3 regions of the Paenibacillus sp. J14 genome follow, and region 1 is predicted to be linked to each of the others. Evidence: predicted binding sites of a transcription regulator. Region 1 holds the regulator's gene; each other region holds the start of a gene.
The links. Region 1 encodes Rex, which represses fermentation and respiration genes when NADH is low (regulators of the CRP and FNR family bind a similar motif). Its sites were predicted from a motif close to TTGTGAAATATTTCACAA; they were not measured.

Region 2: the regulator Rex is predicted to act here: its motif matches at 1,543-1,560, upstream of pflB (formate C-acetyltransferase).
Region 3: the regulator Rex is predicted to act here: its motif matches at 2,715-2,732, upstream of M891_RS0116510 (DUF438 domain-containing protein).

What each region holds. Positions count from the first base shown of each region.
Region 1 covers NZ_JADQ01000031.1:24,010-30,654, reverse strand. The annotation lists gene dinG (ATP-dependent DNA helicase DinG) at 1-2,816, shown strand, start outside; gene M891_RS0113095 (redox-sensing transcriptional repressor Rex) at 2,858-3,502, shown strand; gene M891_RS0113090 (amidohydrolase) at 3,499-4,797, shown strand; gene M891_RS0113085 (cell wall elongation regulator TseB-like domain-containing protein) at 4,858-5,343, shown strand; gene M891_RS0113080 (hypothetical protein) at 5,598-6,131, shown strand; gene M891_RS0113075 (AAA family ATPase) at 6,124-6,645, shown strand, end outside.
Region 2 covers NZ_JADQ01000013.1:26,670-33,314, reverse strand. The annotation lists gene adhE (bifunctional acetaldehyde-CoA/alcohol dehydrogenase) at 1-1,385, shown strand, start outside; gene pflB (formate C-acetyltransferase) at 1,630-3,897, shown strand; gene pflA (pyruvate formate-lyase-activating protein) at 4,013-4,753, shown strand; gene M891_RS0106670 (ABC transporter substrate-binding protein) at 4,963-6,348, shown strand; gene M891_RS0106665 (carbohydrate ABC transporter permease) at 6,441-6,645, shown strand, end outside.
Region 3 covers NZ_JADQ01000046.1:13,356-20,000, forward strand. The annotation lists gene M891_RS0116495 (ABC transporter ATP-binding protein) at 1-347, opposite strand, end outside; gene M891_RS0116500 (sensor histidine kinase) at 561-1,967, opposite strand; gene M891_RS0116505 (response regulator transcription factor) at 1,964-2,644, opposite strand; gene M891_RS0116510 (DUF438 domain-containing protein) at 2,843-4,114, shown strand; gene M891_RS0116515 (ROK family glucokinase) at 4,468-5,418, shown strand; gene rapZ (RNase adapter RapZ) at 5,690-6,580, shown strand.

The DNA of each region.
Region 1 (6,645 bases):
AGTCCTCTGATGAAATCATTCAAGTGGGACTTGCCATTATAGAGCCGGATCGATCAATTTCTCAGGTGTATCGTTCCTTCGTTAAGCCGGGCGTACCGATTCCTCCGTTTATTACGGGGTTAACGGGCATTACCGAAGAGGATGTGAAGGATGCGCCAGAGCTGGACGAAGTGATGGTGGAGATGGTTCCACTACTTAACGACGTCGTGTTGGTTGGGCACAATGTAGCGTTTGATTTTAACTACCTGCAGAGCGCCTTGGACAAGACGGGGTATTTGCCGTTTACAGGACGGATTCTGGATACGATGGATTTCCTGAAAATTCTGTTCCCTTCACTGACTTCCTACCAGCTAGGGATGGTGGCGGCGGAGTTTGAGGTGGAGCATGAGCGTCCGCACCAGGCGGACAGTGACGCATTGGCGACAGCGCTGATTTTCCTCAAATGCTTGGAGGAATGTGACCGATTGCCGCTATTGACTTTACAGCGTTTGGCAGATCTGTTTGCCGGTGAGGACAGCGATCTCGGGTGGTTTTTTGATGCCATGGTGCAGGAAAAAGAGCGGGAAGCTTTGCCAAGCGAAGACGGCTATGTCTACTACCGCCAATTCGCCTTGCAGGTGGAAGATTGGCTCGACATCGAAGCGCCAAGGGACAGCACGGAACGTAATCCGCTGGAGAACGTGACCTTCGAGCAGTTTATGGAGCAGGTCCGAGAACGGCTGCGGGAACGATTGCCGCAGTACGAGGAACGGGAAGCTCAGAACATGATGCTACACGAGGTCATGCGAGCTTTTGAGGAAGATAAGCACCTGCTCGTTGAGGCTGGAACTGGGACGGGCAAATCCTTGGGATATCTGCTGCCGGCCATTTACCACAGCGTCAAGAATGAAGAGAAGGTCATGGTGAGCACGCACACGATCAACCTGCAGGAACAGCTTAGAGAGCGCGATGTGCCGTTGTTGACGGAGGTCGTGCCTTTTCCGTTTCGTGCAGCCGTTTTTAAAGGTAGGCAGCATTATTTGTGCTTGCGCAAATTTGAACATAAAATAAATAGAAAAGACTTCTCTACACCTAAAGAAGATGTGATGACGGCCGCGCAAATGGTCGTATGGCTGACCCAAACAGAAAGCGGCGATGACGAAGAGCTGAATCTCGGCAATCGCGGCGGTGATTTTTGGGAGACAGTGGCCAGTGAGTCGGAATCCTGCTTGGGCCGCTCCTGTCCTTGGTTCCGCAAATGCTTCTATCATCGCGCAAAACACGAAGCCGGTGTCGCGGACGTGGTGATTACGAACCACTCCAAGCTGTTTACAGACATCCAGGCGGGGCATCAGCTGCTGCCGGGCTACGAGCGATTAGTAATCGATGAAGCGCATCATTTAGAGGATGTGGCCGGCAAGCATTTGGGGATTCATATGAAGTATTTTACGGTTGTGCATACGCTGACCCGGCTGTATAAAGACAGCAAGACGGGGCAATTGGCCAACCTCCGCAGCACGCTCGAAGCGTCAGCCGCAGAGAAATCCTCGGATTGGTGTTCGGTCATCGACGGAATCTTCCCTACGCTGGTGGATGTGAAGGAGAGCTGGGACAAGCTCAGCGAGTTGCTGTTCAGCTTAATGCCTGACCGCAGTGACGCCGCCCCTGGTGATCCTGGACAGTTCGTGTACCGGTTGCTGCCGAATCGCAAGCCCAAGGATTGGGAGACGTTGACCGCGCTAGAGAATCAAATTTATGTAGGTCTCGGCGACGTGCTTCGGAAAGGGGAGCGCCTTCTGTCCGAAATCCGAGAAGAGCAGGACGATTATGCAGCGGAGAGCTTGATCACCGATATTAGCGGGTTGTTTAAAGATTTAGCCGGAGAACGGGAAGCGCTTCGTTTCTTCATGAAGCTGGAGAGCGAGGACACCGTTTATTGGATGGAAGCGAACGGGAACTTCCGCAGCCGGTCGCTGCAAATGTATGCGGTGCCGATTGATGTCAGCGCTCAGTTGAAGCAATTTTTCTTCGATCGGAAGAAGAGCGTCGTCATGACGTCTGCGACTTTATCTGTTGATAAATCGTTCCAATATATGATTGAGCAGCTTGGTTTGACGGAGGCAGCGGAAGAGGATCGGTTGATCACCGCGATGCTGCCATCGCCGTTTAATTACCGTGATCAGGCGCTGCTGGTGATTCCGCGCGATTTTCCAAGTGTGAAAGGCAGCGTGGGGGATGATCATTTCATTAACACGCTGGTTCAATCGCTGGCGGATGCCGCGGTGGCGACACAGGGGCGCATGCTAGTGCTGTTTACATCGTACAAGATGCTCAGGCAGGTGTATGACCCGCTAAAAGGACGGCTTGCAGCGGAAGGCATCACGGTGATCGGGCAAGGGATGGACAGCGGCAGCCGCACCAAGCTGACCCGGCGCTTCCAAGGGAACAGCGCATCGGTGCTGCTCGGGACAAGCAGCTTCTGGGAAGGGGTGGATATCCCTGGCGAGGCGCTGACCAGTTTAGCAATTGTACGCTTGCCGTTCCAGCCGCCAAACCATCCGCTGGTGGAAGCGAAGAGCGAACGTCTGCAGCGGGAGAAGAAGAATCCATTCATGAAGCTGTCTGTCCCGCAGGCGGTCATTCGCTTTAAGCAAGGGTTCGGACGACTTGTCCGTTCGTCGCAGGATCGCGGCATCGTGATCGTTTATGATACCCGGATCCTGGAATCATATTATGGAAAATATTTCTTATACTCATTGCCAGGACCGAAGATGGAGCATATGCCATTAACTCAAATGGTGCCGCGTATCTCGGAATGGTTAAATCCCGAAGCCTAAGCCGCTTCATAGATCGTAATGGAGAATAGGGGGAACAATGCATGAAGTCAGAGAAAATTTCGGACGCTGTCGTCCGCAGACTGCCGGTTTACCTGCGTTTCTTAAATGAACTCAGCCGCCGTGAGGTGCCAACGGTGTCCTCCCAGGAGCTTGGACAGAAGCTGGACCTGAATCCGGCCCAAATCCGTAAGGATTTGGCTTATTTCGGCGATTTTGGCCGGAAGGGGATCGGTTACGATGTCGCTTATTTGATTGAGAAAATTCAACAAATTTTAAATCTGGATCAGCAGATTAACGTCGCGCTGGTAGGCGCCGGGAATCTGGGCCAGGCCCTTTCGAATTATAATGCGTATTTGAAGGATAATATGAAGATTGTTGCGGTGTTCGACGCTTCGCCGGCGAAAATTGGTAAGCAGATCAACAACATTACGATTCAGCCGATCGAAGAGCTGGCGGAAACTGTTCGGGCGAAAAATATCCGCATTGGCATCATCACCGTACCGGATACAGAAGCCCAACGGGTGGCGGACGAGCTGGTGGCCGCCGGAATCGGTGCGATTCTGAACTTCGCGCCAACGATTCTGAAGGTTCCGCCGGAAGTTCGGATTCATGCCGCTGATTTCACCACAGATTTGCTGAGCTTGGCTTACTACTTAGAAAACGGAAAGGAAACAAGCAACGTATGAGTTGGAAATGGTTAATTAAGAACGGGACGTTTGCCGTTTTAGATGCGGAACGTCCTGTGGTTCGCGGATATATGCTCGTTGAGGGCGATACGATCAGCTATATTGGGGAAGAGCGCCCGGAAGGCGTGGAAGGCGCCGAGACTTTGGACGGCAAAGGGTTGTTATTCTTGCCGGGCCTGATCAATACCCATGGCCATGCGGCGATGTCGCTGCTGCGCGGTTACGGAGATGACATGGTGCTGCAAACCTGGCTGCAGGAGAAAATGTGGCCAATGGAAGCCAAATTTACGGCAGCGGATGTGTATGCCGGTACGGCATTGTCCGTGTTGGAAATGCTCAAGGGCGGCACGACGACGTTCCTGGATATGTACGATCATATGGACGAAGTGGCCAAAGTCGTGGAGGAATCAGGCATTCGCGCCGTGCTGATGCGCGGGGCCATCGGTTTGTGCTCCCCGGAAGAGCAAGATCAGAAGCTCAAGGAAGCGATCGCGTTTGCGCAGAACTGGCACGGCAAGGCAGAAGGACGCATCACCACGATGATGTCACCGCATGCACCGTACACCTGCCCGCCGGCCTTCATCGAGAAATTTGTGCAAGCTGCCCATGATCTCGATTTGCCAATGCATACGCATATGTCGGAGACGCGCGCCGAGGTAGAGCAGAACGTGAACGATTACGGCGTCCGTCCGGTAGAGCATTTGTTGAAGCTGGGGATGTTCTCCCGCCCAACCCTGCTTGCCCATGCGGTGCATTTGACCGACGAGGAAATCGATATCTTGGCAGCCCACGGGGTTACAATTTCGCATAACCCGGGCAGTAACTTGAAGCTGGCTAGCGGTGTCGCCCGCGTACCTGAACTCTTGAAGAAAGGCGTAGTGGTATCGCTGGGGACCGACGGTCCGGCGAGCAACAATAACCTGGATATGCTGGAGGAGATTCGTTTGGCTGCGCTGATCCATAAAGGCGTATCCGGCGATCCAACGGCGGTTCCGGCACTGGAAGCCTTGAAGATGGGAACGGAATACGGTGCAAAATCGGTCTTCTTGCAAAATACAGGCAAGCTGGCTGCAGGCATGAAGGCAGATATTATCGCCTTGAACACGGAGCAAGCCCATTTCCTGCCGAGAACAGATTATATCTCCCATACCGTTTACTCCGCTGGGGCCAAGGACGTGGAGCATGTCTGGGTGAACGGCAAGCAGGTTGTCAAACACGGGGCTTGCTTGACGCTGGATGAGGAACGTATCCGCTACGAGGCGCAGGCGGCGTTTGAGGGACTGCTGGCACGATAATGAGCGGCGCGCGGTTTCCAGAAGGAGGCTGCTTGCATAGGAAGGGAAAGGAAGAGAAGCTTGAGGAAGCGAACGAAATGGATCCTGCTGTCCCTTGTGATCCTGTTGATCGTGCTCCTGGGTCTCCACCGGTTTTATCTATACATTCATGAGGATACGTGGGAAGCCGAAAGAGCCGCCATTCAGCAGGCAAAGCAAGAGACAGATCTCGTCCGGGGCGACAAAGTTTGGAAGTCGGTATGGGATGAAGTCATCTGGGTCGTACAAGGTGAAGATGCCTCCGGTCGTCAGATGATGGTCTGGCTGCGGGAAGGACATGATCCGGAGATACGCCTACTGGCTGATGGCAAGTCCGAGAGCCAAATGCGTGAGATTATCAAACAATCGTTGCCGGGGATCCGAGTGGTTCGGCTGCTGCCAGGCATTTACAATAATCAACTGGTGTGGCAGCTGTTCTATAAAGAGAAGGACCACCATTACTACCGGTTTTTCAGTTTCACGACCGGCGAAGCTTTGCCGGAAGTGTTCACCCTGCCGAATCGTTGACGGGGAGTCTACGAATGAATCATATCTAACGGTTTCGTTGTTTAGGCGAAGAGCCTGAATGGCGGAACCGTTTTTTATGTTTGGCTTGAGAAATTGTAGCATTTCGGGTTAGAACTACTAGACTTTATTTTTAAATATATTCACACATTCCTTCGAATTTATATATACGATGTGATATACTGTTACTTGTAGTTTTGATATACGTGAATATATACAATATAGTAGATTATTTATATAGATAAGGGGGACATCACGTGAAACTGCGTATTGGACCAATTGCTGCAAGCATTGCTATTTCCGCCCTTGTTTTATTTGGTGGATGGTTCTTATATCGGCAGTGGGCGATTGAGCGTCCGCTGGAGAATATTGTGAAGAGTGTAGATGGGGTTAATCATGTCGATATGAATGTGAAGGCGGATGAGCTGGAACTGAAGCTGAATTTGAAGCCCAGGACGGATTTGGGTGAATTGGTTCGGCACATCGAAAAGAACGGGGAGAAGCAAATCGGCAGCCGTACATTGAAGCTGAATATCGAGGATCATTCCTCGCCGGAGCTTGACCAGTTGTGGGAAAATGCGATGTTTACTGTCGCTCAGGCCATGGAAAATAAGCAATATACCCAAATTACGGCTGCGCTGAAACAGATGGAGCAGGAGAACAGCAAGCTGCAGGCTACGGCGGAAATGGATGAGAAAAACGTGTACATCACCTTAACAGACGGACAATACAGCAAATTTATTATTTTGCCGCGTACGCCGGAACGGATGGGGGTGTGGCCAAATGCGTAAATGGATCATTGAAGCTGCGCTTGGCTTTATACTTGTACTCATTGTCTTTTTGGCGGTCATTGGCGTGAACATCATTCCACTCGTTACAGCTATCGTGTTATTCGGTGCGGTATTTGCCATGCTCAAAATGCGCGGCGGCATTACGATTGGAGCCGCCCAAGAACGGAAACGCAAGAAGCGCGGACCCGCGAAGCTGACCTTTGAGCAGATTGGCGGTCAGGAGAGCGCCAAGCAGGAGCTTTGCGAAGCGCTGGATTTCATGGTGCGCCATGAGGAAATCAGCAAGTTTGGCATCCGGCCGATTAAAGGGATATTGCTGACCGGTCCTCCTGGAACCGGCAAAACTTTGCTTGCCAAAGCAGCGGCGCATTATACAAACGCGGTGTTTGTGGCCGCTTCCGGCAGTGAGTTTGTAGAAATGTATGTTGGCGTGGGGGCTAGCCGGATTCGTGATCTGTTTAAAGAAGCGAGAACCCGCGCGGCCAAGGAAAACAAGGAAAACGCGATTATTTTC
Region 2 (6,645 bases), on a different contig from region 1:
AAGGCGGTATCGGCGACATCTACAACACGAACCTGCCGTCGCTGACACTGGGCTGCGGATCGTATGGACGCAACTCGACTTCGTCGAACGTAACGGCCGTGAATCTGATCAACGTGAAAAGGGTGAATCATCGTACCGTGAACATGCAATGGTTTAAAGTGCCTAGCAAAATTTACTTCGAGAAAAACTCGACGCAATACTTGGCGAAGATGCCGGACATCTCCCGCGTCATGATCGTGACTGACCCGATGATGGTGAAGCTTGGCTACGTGGAAAGAGTCGAACATTTCTTGCGTCAACGCCAAACGCCAGTCGCCATCGAAGTGTTCTCGGACGTTGAACCTGATCCATCGACCACGACTGTACAACGCGGTACAGAGCTGATGGCGAAATTCCAGCCGGACTGCATTATCGCGCTGGGCGGCGGTTCGCCGATGGACGCAGCCAAAGGCATGTGGCTGTTCTATGAATACCCGGATACCGACTTCCACAATCTGAAGCAAAAATTTATGGATATTCGCAAACGGATCTACAAATATCCGCGTCTCGGCCAAAAAGCGAAGTTCGTGGCGATTCCAACAACGTCGGGTACCGGTTCCGAAGTGACCTCGTTCTCGGTAATCACGGATAAAATCAACGGCAATACGAAATACCCGTTGGCGGATTACGAGCTGACGCCGGACGTCGCGATTATCGACCCTGAATTCGTATACAGCTTGCCAAAAGTTGCAGTCGCAGATACCGGAATGGACGTACTGACGCATGCGATCGAAGCTTACGTCTCGGTTATGGCGAACGACTACACAGACGGTCTGGCGATTAAAGCGATCCAACTGGTATTCCAATACCTGGAGAAATCGGCACTGACCGGTGACAAGCTGGCCCGTGAGAAAATGCACAACGCTTCGACGCTCGCAGGGATGGCGTTCGCCAACGCATTCCTTGGCATCAACCACAGCTTGGCGCACAAATGGGGCGGTCAATACGGTACGGCTCATGGACGTACCAATGCGATTCTGATGCCGCACGTCATCCGCTACAACGCGAAGAAACCAACGAAATTCGCGGCATGGCCGAAATACAGAAACTTCGTTGCCGATGAACGTTATGCAGAAATCGCCCGCATTCTGGGTCTGCCGGCTCGCACGACGGAAGAAGGCGTGAAGAGCTTGATCAAAGCGGTGCGCGATCTGAACAAGAAGCTGGGCATTCCGGAATCGTTCCAAGCGCTTGGTTTCGATGCGAAGGATTTCGAATCGCGCGTCGATTACCTGGCGGACCGTGCCTTCGAAGACCAATGTACGACGGCGAATCCGAAGCTGCCGCTGGTCAGCGAGCTGGCTGAGATTTATCGCGATGCCTTCTATGGTAGATTTGAAGAATAAGTGAACAGGCGGGTAAAAAAGGTGACAAATATCACTCAATGTGATATTTGTCACAATCTTTTTGGTTAGGAAGAGCTATGATTACAGTATAAATGATCCCTCAGAAATAAGTGAGCGGAACCCGGTCTTTCGGGGCCGGGTACCATAATTGTCTAAGTTGTGAAAAGTATCACAAATTTTAGGGATCATGAGGCGCGGGATAGACCTTCAACCGCGACCACATATATAAATGGAGGGAATCAAGATGTCGGTGATCGAAAGAGAAGTAACAGAAACGAAGGCACAAAACGCATGGAGAGGCTTCAAAGCTGGGAAATGGATGAAGGAAGTGGATACGCGCGATTTCATCCAATCCAACGTGAATCCTTATGAAGGAAATGAATCCTTCTTGAAAGGCGCTACGGCGAACACGAAAGCGTTGTGGGATATCGTATCGCAGCTGTCCGTGAAAGAACGGGAAGCTGGAGGGGTCCTGGATGTAGACGTGAATACGCCGTCGACGATTACTTCCCATGCTCCTGGATATTTGGATAAAGAGAAAGAACAAATCGTTGGCGTTCAGGGTTCGGCCCCGTTCCAACGCACGATCCATCCATTCGGCGGGATCAACATGGTTATCAATGCATGCAAAGCTTATGGCTTCGATCTGCCAGCTGAGATCGTCAACCTGTTTACAACGATTCGTAAAACCCATAACCAAGGGGTATTTGATGCTTATACATCGGAAATGAGAGCCGCCCGTAAAGCCGGGATTATCACTGGCCTTCCTGACGCATACGGCCGCGGTCGGATCATCGGGGACTATCGCCGCGTTGCTCTGTATGGCGTAGACTTCTTGATCAAGCAAAAACAACAAGAACTGAAATCCCTTGAAGTGGATGTCATCGATGAAGATGTGATTCGCTTGCGGGAAGAAATTTCTGAACAAATTCGCGCTTTGGGTGAATTGAAACAGCTTGGCGAAATGTACGGATTCGACATTTCCAGACCGGCAAACAATGCGAAGGAAGCTTTCCAATGGCTGTACTTCGGTTATCTGGCAGCGGTCAAAGAACAAGACGGTGCCGCGATGTCCCTCGGACGTGTATCTTCGTTCCTCGATATTTACATTGAACGCGACCTGGCTGAAGGAACGCTGACTGAAGAAGCAGCCCAAGAATTGGTTGACCATTTCGTTATGAAGCTGCGCATCGTGAAATTCTTGAGAACGCCAGAGTACAACGAACTGTTCAGCGGTGACCCAACTTGGGTAACGGAATCGATCGGCGGGATGTCCGTAAACGGTCAGACGCTTGTAACGAAGAACAGCTTCCGCTTCCTGCATACGCTGTACAACCTGGGACCGGCTCCAGAACCAAACCTGACTGTGCTCTGGTCGGAGCAACTGCCTGATGCCTTCAAGAAATACTGTGCGAAGGTATCGATTGAAACGAGCTCGATTCAATACGAAAACGACGATCTGATGCGTCCGATTTACGGTGACGATTACGGGATCGCCTGCTGCGTCTCCGCGATGAGAATCGGGAAACAAATGCAATTCTTCGGCGCTCGTGCGAACTTGGCGAAAGCTCTGTTGTACGCGATCAACGGTGGTAAGGATGAAAAATCCGGCGTCCAAGTGGGTCCGGAATATCCAGCGATCACTTCGGAATATCTCGACTATAACGAAGTAATGAAACGCTTCATCCCAATGATGGAATGGTTGGCTAAGCTGTATGTCAACACCCTGAACGTGATCCACTACATGCATGATAAATACTGCTACGAACGGATCGAGATGGCGCTGCACGACCGTGACATTCTTCGTACGATGGCTTGCGGTATCGCCGGCTTGTCCGTGGCAACCGATTCGCTCAGCGCGATCAAATATGCGAAAGTGAAACCGATCCGCAACGAAAACGGCATTGCAGTAGACTTCGAAATCGAAGGCGACTTCCCTTGCTACGGCAACAACGACGACCGCGTTGACCAAATTGCGGTAGAGTTGGTTGAAACGTTCATGAGCATGATCCGCAAGCATAAAACGTATCGTAACTCGCTGCCAACTCAATCGGTGTTGACAATTACGTCGAACGTTGTATATGGTAAGAAAACAGGCAGCACGCCGGACGGACGTAAAGCTGGCGAACCGTTCGCACCAGGGGCGAACCCGATGCACGGCCGCGACAAGAAAGGGGCGTTAGCTTCCCTGAGCTCGGTAGCGAAACTGCCATATGAGCACAGCTTGGACGGCATCTCGAATACGTTCTCGATCGTGCCGAAGGCATTGGGTAAAGAAATCGAAACTCGCCAATCGAACCTTGTATCGATGATGGACGGATACTTCGGCAGCAACGCGCATCACTTGAACGTCAACGTCTTTGACCGTGAACAACTGCTTGACGCTATGGAACATCCGGAGAACTATCCGCAATTAACGATCCGTGTATCGGGGTATGCGGTAAACTTCATCAAGTTGACTCGTGAGCAACAATTGGATGTCATCAACCGGACCTTCCACGGCAAAATGTAATAACCTGCTGACTAGCAGCAACAATTGAAGCTGAACGATAAAATGGGGAGTTGGGCTTGGATCGCCTTTCTCCCCATTCCATTATCGGGAGCGATTTAGGGAAAGGGTGACGAAGATGCTTAAAGGTCGCATACATTCATTAGAAACGTTCGGAACCGTAGATGGACCGGGGATTCGTTTCGTCCTCTTTATGCAAGGCTGCTTGTTGCAGTGCCAATATTGCCATAACCCGGACACCTGGAGTTTGACGGAAGGCAAGGAGATGACGGTTGAAGAAGTTTTGGCTGAAATCGAGCCATACTTGAACTACTATCGTACATCGGGCGGTGGGCTGACGGTTTCGGGCGGCGAAGCGACGCTGCAGGCGCCGTTTGTTACGGAATTGTTCCGGGAAGTGAAGCGGCGCTGGAACCTTCATACGACGCTGGATACGAACGGCTATAACGAGGGCGACAAGATCAAAGATTTGCTGGATGTCACCGATTTGGTCCTGTTGGATTTAAAACATATCGACAACGAGAAGCACATCAAGCTGACGGGCAAACCTAACGATCGAATGTTGAAGATGGCTCGCTGGCTGTCGGATCATGATCGGAAAATGTGGATTCGTCACGTATATGTGCCCGGCATCCACAACGATGAACAAGATTTGCTGGAGCTCGGGCGGTTTATCGGCAGCCTGAAGGGGGTAGAGAAGTTCGAAATTCTCCCTTACCACCAAATGGGCGTATACAAATGGCAGGAGCTCGGTTGGGCTTACCCGCTGGAAGGTGTACCTTCGCCCACGGATGAAGAGATCGAACGAGCTTATCGGTTGATTCGCGAAGGTGAGCAGCAAACAGCAGCTAAACTTTGAATTATATGTTATATATCCTTACACGAAAATACAATATCTCGAATACAAACGGTTAGACCTCTCGTTATACGTTAGGTTTAACCGTTTTCATTTTGGTTTTTAGATGATATTATCCCCTTTATAGAAAAATGTCCTCCTTATCAAAGGGAATGACGCTTTCTATAATGAGGGTGTATCACATAAATGAGTTTGAGGAGGGTCTATCTAACATGAGGAAGAGTTTGGTGCTGCTGCTGTCTCTTGTGTTTGTTGCATCCGCGCTGCTCGCCGGCTGCGGCAAATCCGGCAACAACGGAAGCAATGCTGCCCCTGCCCCGTCGAATAGTCAGGGCACAAATGCGGGGACCGAAACGGAAACGAACAACGATCCGTTTGAGATCACGATCCGTCACACCCAGGTTGGCGAATCCAAGAAGTTCCGCCTGGCGATGCTGGAGGACGTCGTTAAGAAGACGGAAGCTGCTGTACCGGGCTTAACGATCAAGCTGGATGCGGTAGACTCCGAAGTGAACCGCAAAGAGAAGCTGCGGGGTGAAATGGCTGCTGGCAAACCGCCGGAAATCTTCGACGTCTTTGGCAGTCCGGATGCCCAACTGTATGCCAAGGAAGGCTTGATGCTGGATTTGACGCCAATCATCGAAGAATTGGGGATCAAAGATAAATTTACGACACTAGATCCGTTTACCCTTGACGGCAAAGTATACGGCTTGCCAATCGGGGGTTCTATCGAAGGGTATTTCTACAATAAAGAGTATTTTGAATCCAAAGGGCTGACGGTACCGAAGACGCTTGGGGAACTGGAGCAAATCGCCGAGAAAATTAAGGCGGACGGCAAAATTCCGTTTGCACAATCCTCGAAGGATGCTTGGATTCCGCTGATGACGACCAATAACCTGTGGTCCTATTATGCCGGTCCGGAGATCACTTATGGCTTCAAGACAGGCGCAACGAAATGGACAGACGAGAATATGGTCAAGGCGATTGCCAAACATCAGGAATGGGTTGAAAAAGGTTACTTTAAGAAAGGCGAGCTCGGCTTTGAATACGCGGATATGAGAAACCAAGTCATTACAGGCGAGGCCATCATGATGATGGACGGCTCCTGGGCGAACTCCGTATTCCGTGATCCGGCTCAAGCTGGCGACATGGTTGGCAAAATCGGCTTCTTCAACATGCCGCCATTAAATGAAGGGGATCCGGTTGTTGTCATGCAGGATGCCAACAACGGTTATGGCTTCTCCAGTGCCGTTGCGGAGGATCCACGCAAGCTGGCAGCCGTTAAGGAATTCATCAAGAACATGTGGACGGAAGAAATGCAACTGCGCGGTTTGAAAGAAGACGGCGTACTGCCAGCCATGAAGATGGATCTGGAGCAAATGAAGACGGCGTCCGACGACCCGCTGATGCAGGATATCTTTGCAGCGGTAAGCGAGATCGGCACTTCCTTCCCAGCGTTTGACGCGCTCGTACAAGCGGAAGTGAATACGGCGCTGAGCATGGGCATTCAGCAAATCATCGGCGGCGAAATCGACCCGGCGAAGATGCTGGAGAATGTGCAGGCCGCGCAAGATGCAGCCAATGCTGCGGCGGAATAATTGTGAAATCTCAAGTTTGATCATGAACAAGGGCGTCACCCGCCGGCAGCGGTTCTGGGGACGCCCTTGCTTCCAACTACGGAGGTATAGGCATGAATAAAGCGCTCAGAAGTCCTCTGATTTACAGCTTATTTGTTCTCCCGGCATTGATCTTGTTTGTTGCCTTTTTCATCTATCCGATCTTTAACGCCATCAACAACAGCTTTACCAGTTGGAACGGCATTTCTAAGCATATGACCTATATTGGTTTGGACAATTATGAGATGGCCTTCAAGGATCAAGCATTCTGGAAATCGG
Region 3 (6,645 bases), on a different contig from region 1:
ACCTCGTCGATGCGCGATTTCGGCACCTGCAAGATACGGCGGATCGCTTCCAAGTTGTCGATGGCGCTCAAATGTCCATAATAGGACGGGGATTCGACCAGCGAACCGATGCGGCGCAGAATCGCCAGCTTATCGCGTTGCAGCTCGCGGCCAAAGATGCGGATGCTGCCCGAAGTGGGCTGAATTAAGCCCAGCAGCATGCGGATTGTTGTGGTTTTCCCTGCACCGTTAGGTCCGAGGAACCCGTAGATGTCCCCCTTCGCAATCTCCAGGTTTAAGTGGTCCACGGCGTAACGGCCGCGATATTTTTTGGTTAAACCTTCCGTTTGAATGATCATTTCACTCACGAATTATCACCTCGTCATGATCATATCGCCCGGAGGTTAAAGGCAAAGGCGGGATAAGTTTAAGATTCGTTTAATTTTGGAGCGTGGAACATTTTTACACACAAAACGGGGATTGCTCCCTCACAAAAATGTATCATTGCAGGCATCGCGAATCGCTGAGATACTGCCTCCGAATCGAGGGAAAGGAAGCAGCTTTGGAGACAGTCTCTCTCCTTATTTCAACGACAATTTCGCCGCTGGATAAATATACACTTTCGTTCCGGCTTCACTGGATATGGTGGCTCGTGCGAGTCCCATTTCTCGGAGCAGCAGATCGACGATTTGCAGGCCTAGCCCCGCGCCTCCATTTGCGGAAACCGACCCCATGCCAGGGCCGTGGTCGCTGATCGTGAGAGCCGTAGTGCCCTCGTATGGCTCTACCGCAATCCCGGCATACCGACCCGATCCGGCATGGCGGACCAGGTTCTGGAACAGGTTATCGAGTACGCGGCGGAACCCTTGGGCATCCACGTTCCAGTAAATCGGCTGCTCTGGCAGCTCAATATCGGCTGTAATCCCGTTCTTCTCCCAGACAGGGTACCAGGCCGCCGCACTTTCCCGCACGATCCGCAGGATATCCAGCCGCTCCAAGGACATGGCATACCGTCCGCTGGAGAGCAGGTTGTACGATAACAGATGATCCATCAGTCCGGATAAATCACTGATTTTCGTCTCCATCAAAGCCAGGGATTGCTTTCCCTGTTCGGATAGAGATTCCTGACGGAGCGAATACAAATGGCTGCCCAGCACGGTTAACGGCGTCCGCAAGTCATGGGACAGGTGGCTGATCAGGCTCTTGCGCAGCTCCTCTTCCTCACGCTCCCGCTGGCGACTGTCCTTCAGGGCGAACACCATATGGTTAAAAGCGAGCTCCAATCGACCGATTTCGTCCGGACGCCCTTCCTCGATGGGGGACGGCAGACCATCGGGACCCGGACGGGTCATGCCGGCTTCCAGGCGCAGCAGGCGCTTGCGGATATCGCTGAAGAACAGATAGGAGAGCAAGACGAACGCCCCTAGCAGAATCGCGATAAACACGCCGTAAAAGCGATTGTCGCTAAACTGCTCCCCTTTTTGAATCACCATATATTTACGCGGGAGCTCCAGCACCATGAAGCCTTGTTTGGCTTGTTCGTCCCCGCCAATAAAAGCGACGACCGTAAAAGGATCAGCATCTACACGCTGCTTCATGAAGGCGATGGTATCCTCTAGGGACCATTGCGGGGGCACCGACGCTTGTTCCGGCAGCTGCAGGCGGGTCATGCCGGCGGTGTCGACCCAATACAGCGCGGCGTCAGGATACCGATGCTTCATCTCTCTAAGCTTCGCGTTGATGGTCTCGGCTTGAGCTCCCTCGAGCTCAGCAGCCGCTTGATGCCAAGCGGCCTCAATTTGTTTTCCGGTGCCATAAGGACGGATCTCGTGTCCGTAATGGTCAGGGTTTAGGAGCACATTCACCCCCCAGGCTGCAATGAAGCTGATAGGAATCATGACAGGAATAAAGACAAATGCGATCCCTAAAATCAAAACGTATCGCGTCAGCAGGGATTTACGGAACTTGCGCACTGGACGAAATTTCATGTTCTCACCCGATAGCCGATCCCGCGGATGGTTTCGATTACTTCAGGATTGGCAGGATCCCGTTCGAGCTTCTCGCGCAGGTGGCGGATATGCACCATCAAGGTTTTGTCCCCGTCGAGGTAGGGCTCGTTCCATACCGCCTCATAGATCTGCTCCTTGGTCAGGATTTGCCCGAGGTGGCGCAGCAGGTAGGCGAAAATATGAAACTGCTTGCCGGTCAGCACGATCTCCTCGTTGGTATCCTGATGGATAATCCGGTTTTCTTTCTCATACACAAGCAAATGTTTGATCCGCAGCGGCGCCGGGTCAGCAATCCCCCCGCTGCGGCGAAGCAGCACCTCGATTCGCGCGGCGAGCTCATCCGGATGGAACGGCTTCGTTAAATAGTCGTCGGCAAACTTCAATCCTTGCAGTTTGTCGTCAATCGAAGTGCGAGCCGATAGCATCAATACCGGCAGCTTCGGATACTTCTGCTTCAACCGTCCCCCAATCGTGAAGCCGTCTAACCCTGGCAGCATTACGTCCAGGATAACTAGTTGGCAATCGACAGCTTTCTCCACCGCCTGATCCCCGTGCTTCAGCCAGGTGACTGTATACCCGCGCGCTTCCAGGTTGGAGCTGACCCATTCCCCGATTTCGGGATCGTCTTCAATATATAGCAAATGTGTAGTAGGCATAATGACACTCCTCCTGACTCTATTTTGGCAAAAGACGGAACAAAAAGAAACGGGGGGTTCCGTGAAATATTTGTGATTGCAATCACAAGTCGGTGATTTTCCCTGTGCTACGTTGTTATTGAGAATGGTTATCAACGAAAGTCAACGAGACATTTCGAAGCTGAAATCAGATCGATTTCTATAAGGAGGGGTTAGGCGATGAGCGAACTGATTAATAACCGGGAGTATGGCGCACCGGAACAAAGCCGCCGGCAGCAGATGCTAAAGGAGATTATTAAGGAGCTGCATCAGGGGAAGAGCGTGGAGGAAGTGAAGGCGCGGTTTGAAGAGGCTGTCGGTGACGTGACGGTTGCGGAAATTTCTGCGATGGAGCATGCGCTGATGGATGAGGAGGGCATTCCAGTCGAAGAGGTTCAGCGGCTGTGCTCGGTGCATACGGCAATTTTTAAGGGCTCGATCGAGGACATTCACCGGTCGTCCAAGCCGGAGGAGCAGCCGGGGCACCCGGTGCATACCTTCAAGCTGGAAAATCGCGAGATCGAGCGGCTGGTGAATTTCAAGCTTCAGCTTCATCTGGACAAGTACCGAAAGGCCCCCAGCAGCGAGATCGTATACAAATTGTTAGAGGATTTAAACCTGCTGATGGATCTTGATAAGCACTATAGCCGTAAGGAAAACCTGCTGTTCCCGTATCTGGAGAAGTACGGCATCTACGGACCGACGAAGGTGATGTGGGGCGTGGACGACGGCATCCGCATGATGATCAAGGAAACGAAGGGCAAGCTGGCGGACGGCAGCGCGGATCCGGAGACGATAGTGATGGATCTGGAACGGATTATTAAGGAAGTCAATGAGATGATTTTTAAAGAAGAAAATATTCTGCTCCCGATGGCCCTTGAGAAGTTAACGGAGGACGAATGGGTCAGCATTGCCCGGGAAAGCGATCAGATTGGCTTCTGCTTAACCGCGCCGGAGCGCGAATGGATTCCAGAGCGCGTACCGCTGCAATCCTTGGGTGAAGAAGAGGAAGGAACCGCGCAGGCAGGTACGGAAGCAGGAGTTCCGCAAGGGTACGTTAAATTTGAGACCGGCGTTCTCTCGATGGAACAGCTGGAGGCGGTAATGAACCATCTTCCAGTGGATCTGACGTTTATCGATGAGAACGATGTCGTCCGATATTTCTCCCACGGTAAAGAGCGCATCTTTGCCCGGACGAAGGCGGTCATTGGCCGGACCGTACAAAATTGCCACCCGCCGCAAAGCGTCCATGTCGTCAACCAGCTGTTGGAGGATTTCAAGGCGGGGCGGAAGGATGTCGAGGACTTCTGGATTCCGGTGAAGGACAAATTTGTGTACATCCGCTATTTCGCTGTACGCAGTGAGGATGGACGTTATTTAGGAACGCTGGAGTTCACGCAGAACATCGCTCCTATTCGCGAGCTGCAAGGGCAGAAACGTATTTTGTCCTAGTTCCGAGCAAAAGCGGCTCGATCCTGTCCAATATGGCTTACTCCTCTTCTTGCATCCGGCGTTTGCATTTGCGAATGCCGGTTTTTTCATATAACGGAAACTACACTCGCTGACGCTTGCCTGTGATCTGTGTCATTTACGCAAAATCCCTTATCGGTATTGGGATTGCCGTTTCTTCCCTTCTCTTGACCGAACCGATGGGTTCGCTTATAGTTGGTACGTAGGAGAAAACTACTTGCGAAGGCGTTTTCAGTCATGGCGCGGAATAAAGCGGCGATGGATCGAGAATGGCCTTTTTGCACGTATAGGTACGTAAATGATCTATATATTTATGAAAAAGGTGGCTTGTGAAAATGTCTGAAAAAATCTACATTGGCGTTGACCTGGGAGGTACGGCAGTCAAAGTCGGCATTTGCAATGAAGAAGGGCAGCTTCTTCATACGTACGAAGGACCGACCGAAGTCGATAAGGGCGCGGATACGGTCGTGGCGAATATCGAGAAGTACGTCCGGCGTGTCGTGGAAGAATCGCCGTTCGCCTGGGAACAGGTGGCCGGGGTAGGCGCCGGGGTCGCCGGGTTTACGAATGTCCGCGAAGGGATCATCATTTTGGCGCCGAATGTAGGTTTGAAGGATTTCCCGATTCGCGCCATTTTGGAGGAGCGACTGGGCAAGCCAATCAAAATAGACAATGATGCCAATGTGGCCGCACTTGGTGAAGCTTGGGGCGGTGCAGGCAAAGGCATCGACAATTGCGTATGCTACACGCTGGGAACCGGCGTTGGCGGCGGGATCATCATTAACGGGAAGATTTATCAAGGCTTCTCCGGAATGGCCGGAGAGCTTGGACATATGTCTGTAGTTCCGGATCTGGAAGCGATCGGCTGCGGCTGCGGCCAAATGGGCTGCTTGGAAACCGTATCCTCGGCTACGGGGATTATTCGCATGGCAAAAGACGCTGTGGCGCGCGGTGACCGGACCTCGCTGGCTCATGTGGAGAACATTATGGCGAAGGATGTGTTTGACGCAGCTAAAGCGGGTGACGAAGCGGCAATTCGCATCGTGAACCGGGCGGCCTTCTATCTGGGCAAATCGATGGCGGCTGTCGCTGTCGTTCTGAATCCAGAGCTGTTTATTATCGGCGGGGGCGTGTCCAAAGCCGGTGACATTCTGTTTAACGAAGTTCGCAGCGTATTCGCCAAATTGACGCCGGAGCCGGTGCAACGCGGCATGCAAATCGTTCCTGCAACCTTGGGCAATGACGCGGGAATGGTCGGTGCCGCTGGCCTCTTCCTCCGTTCTTAATCATAAGGTAGTTCAAGAGGTCGTCTTTCCATCACGAAGCATCTAACGGACACCAGAGCCGTTATTTGCCTGTCGTGAACGGATGACAGTTTCTAGCGGACTGAGGAGACCTTATTTGTGGGAAATGCTGCTCAGTGGCCATTCTCAGAGCCCTTTAAGGTATCTGGGGTCCGTTACAGTGGGAAATAGCCGGGAAATCGAGAAATAGAGTCATTACGGTCCGTTACAATTAGATTATGGACAAGGAGAAGTACGCGAGGAGGGAATACTCATGCCGGAGAAAGAAACAAGTTCGGTCGCCAATCTGATCATTATCACGGGCATGTCGGGGGCAGGCAAGTCGCTGGCCGTGCGCAGTTTGGAGGATCTCGGATTTTTTTGCGTAGATAATTTGCCTCCGGTGCTGATTCCCAAATTCGCAGAATTGATTGAACAATCCAAAGGGAAAATCGCCAAGGTTGCGCTGGTCATCGACCTGCGCGGCCGGGAGTTCTTCACGGCGCTTTCGGAGTCGCTGGCATATATTAAGGAGCATTTCACCATTAAGTGTGAAATCCTGTTCCTCGATGCCACCGATTCGATCCTCGTGCAGCGGTATAAGGAGAGCCGCCGCCGCCATCCGATGGCCCCGGACGGGATGCCGCTGGACGGTATCCGGCTGGAACGCAAAATGTTGGATGATCTGCGGATGTCGGCAACTCAAGTGATCGATACCAGCAACATGAAGCCGGCACAGCTTAAGGAGAAGATCATTTCCCGATTCTCGCATTTGGAGAGCAGCAACCTATCGGTGAACATTACATCGTTTGGATTTAAATATGGGATTCCGATCGATGCCGACCTGGTGTTCGACGTGCGCTTCCTGCCGAATCCCCATTATATCGAGCAGCTGCGGCCGCTCACGGGACAAAACAGCGAGGTATATGAATATGTTATGAAGTGGCCGGAGACGCAGACATTCTTGGCTAAATTGCTGGATATGCTGCATTTCCTGCTGCCGCAATACCATAAAGAGGGGAAAAGCCAAGTCATCATCGGCATCGGCTGTACCGGCGGCAAACACCGTTCGGTTGCCATTGCCGAGTACCTGGGTAAGATGCTTGGCGTCAGCGAAACGGAAACGGTTCGCGTCAGTCATCGCGACGAAGGCCGGGACCGCTAACCAAGCCCCCTGCAAGTATAGAGGACATTCAAAAGGATAACCTGTTCCCTTTTTGAACCCTCATT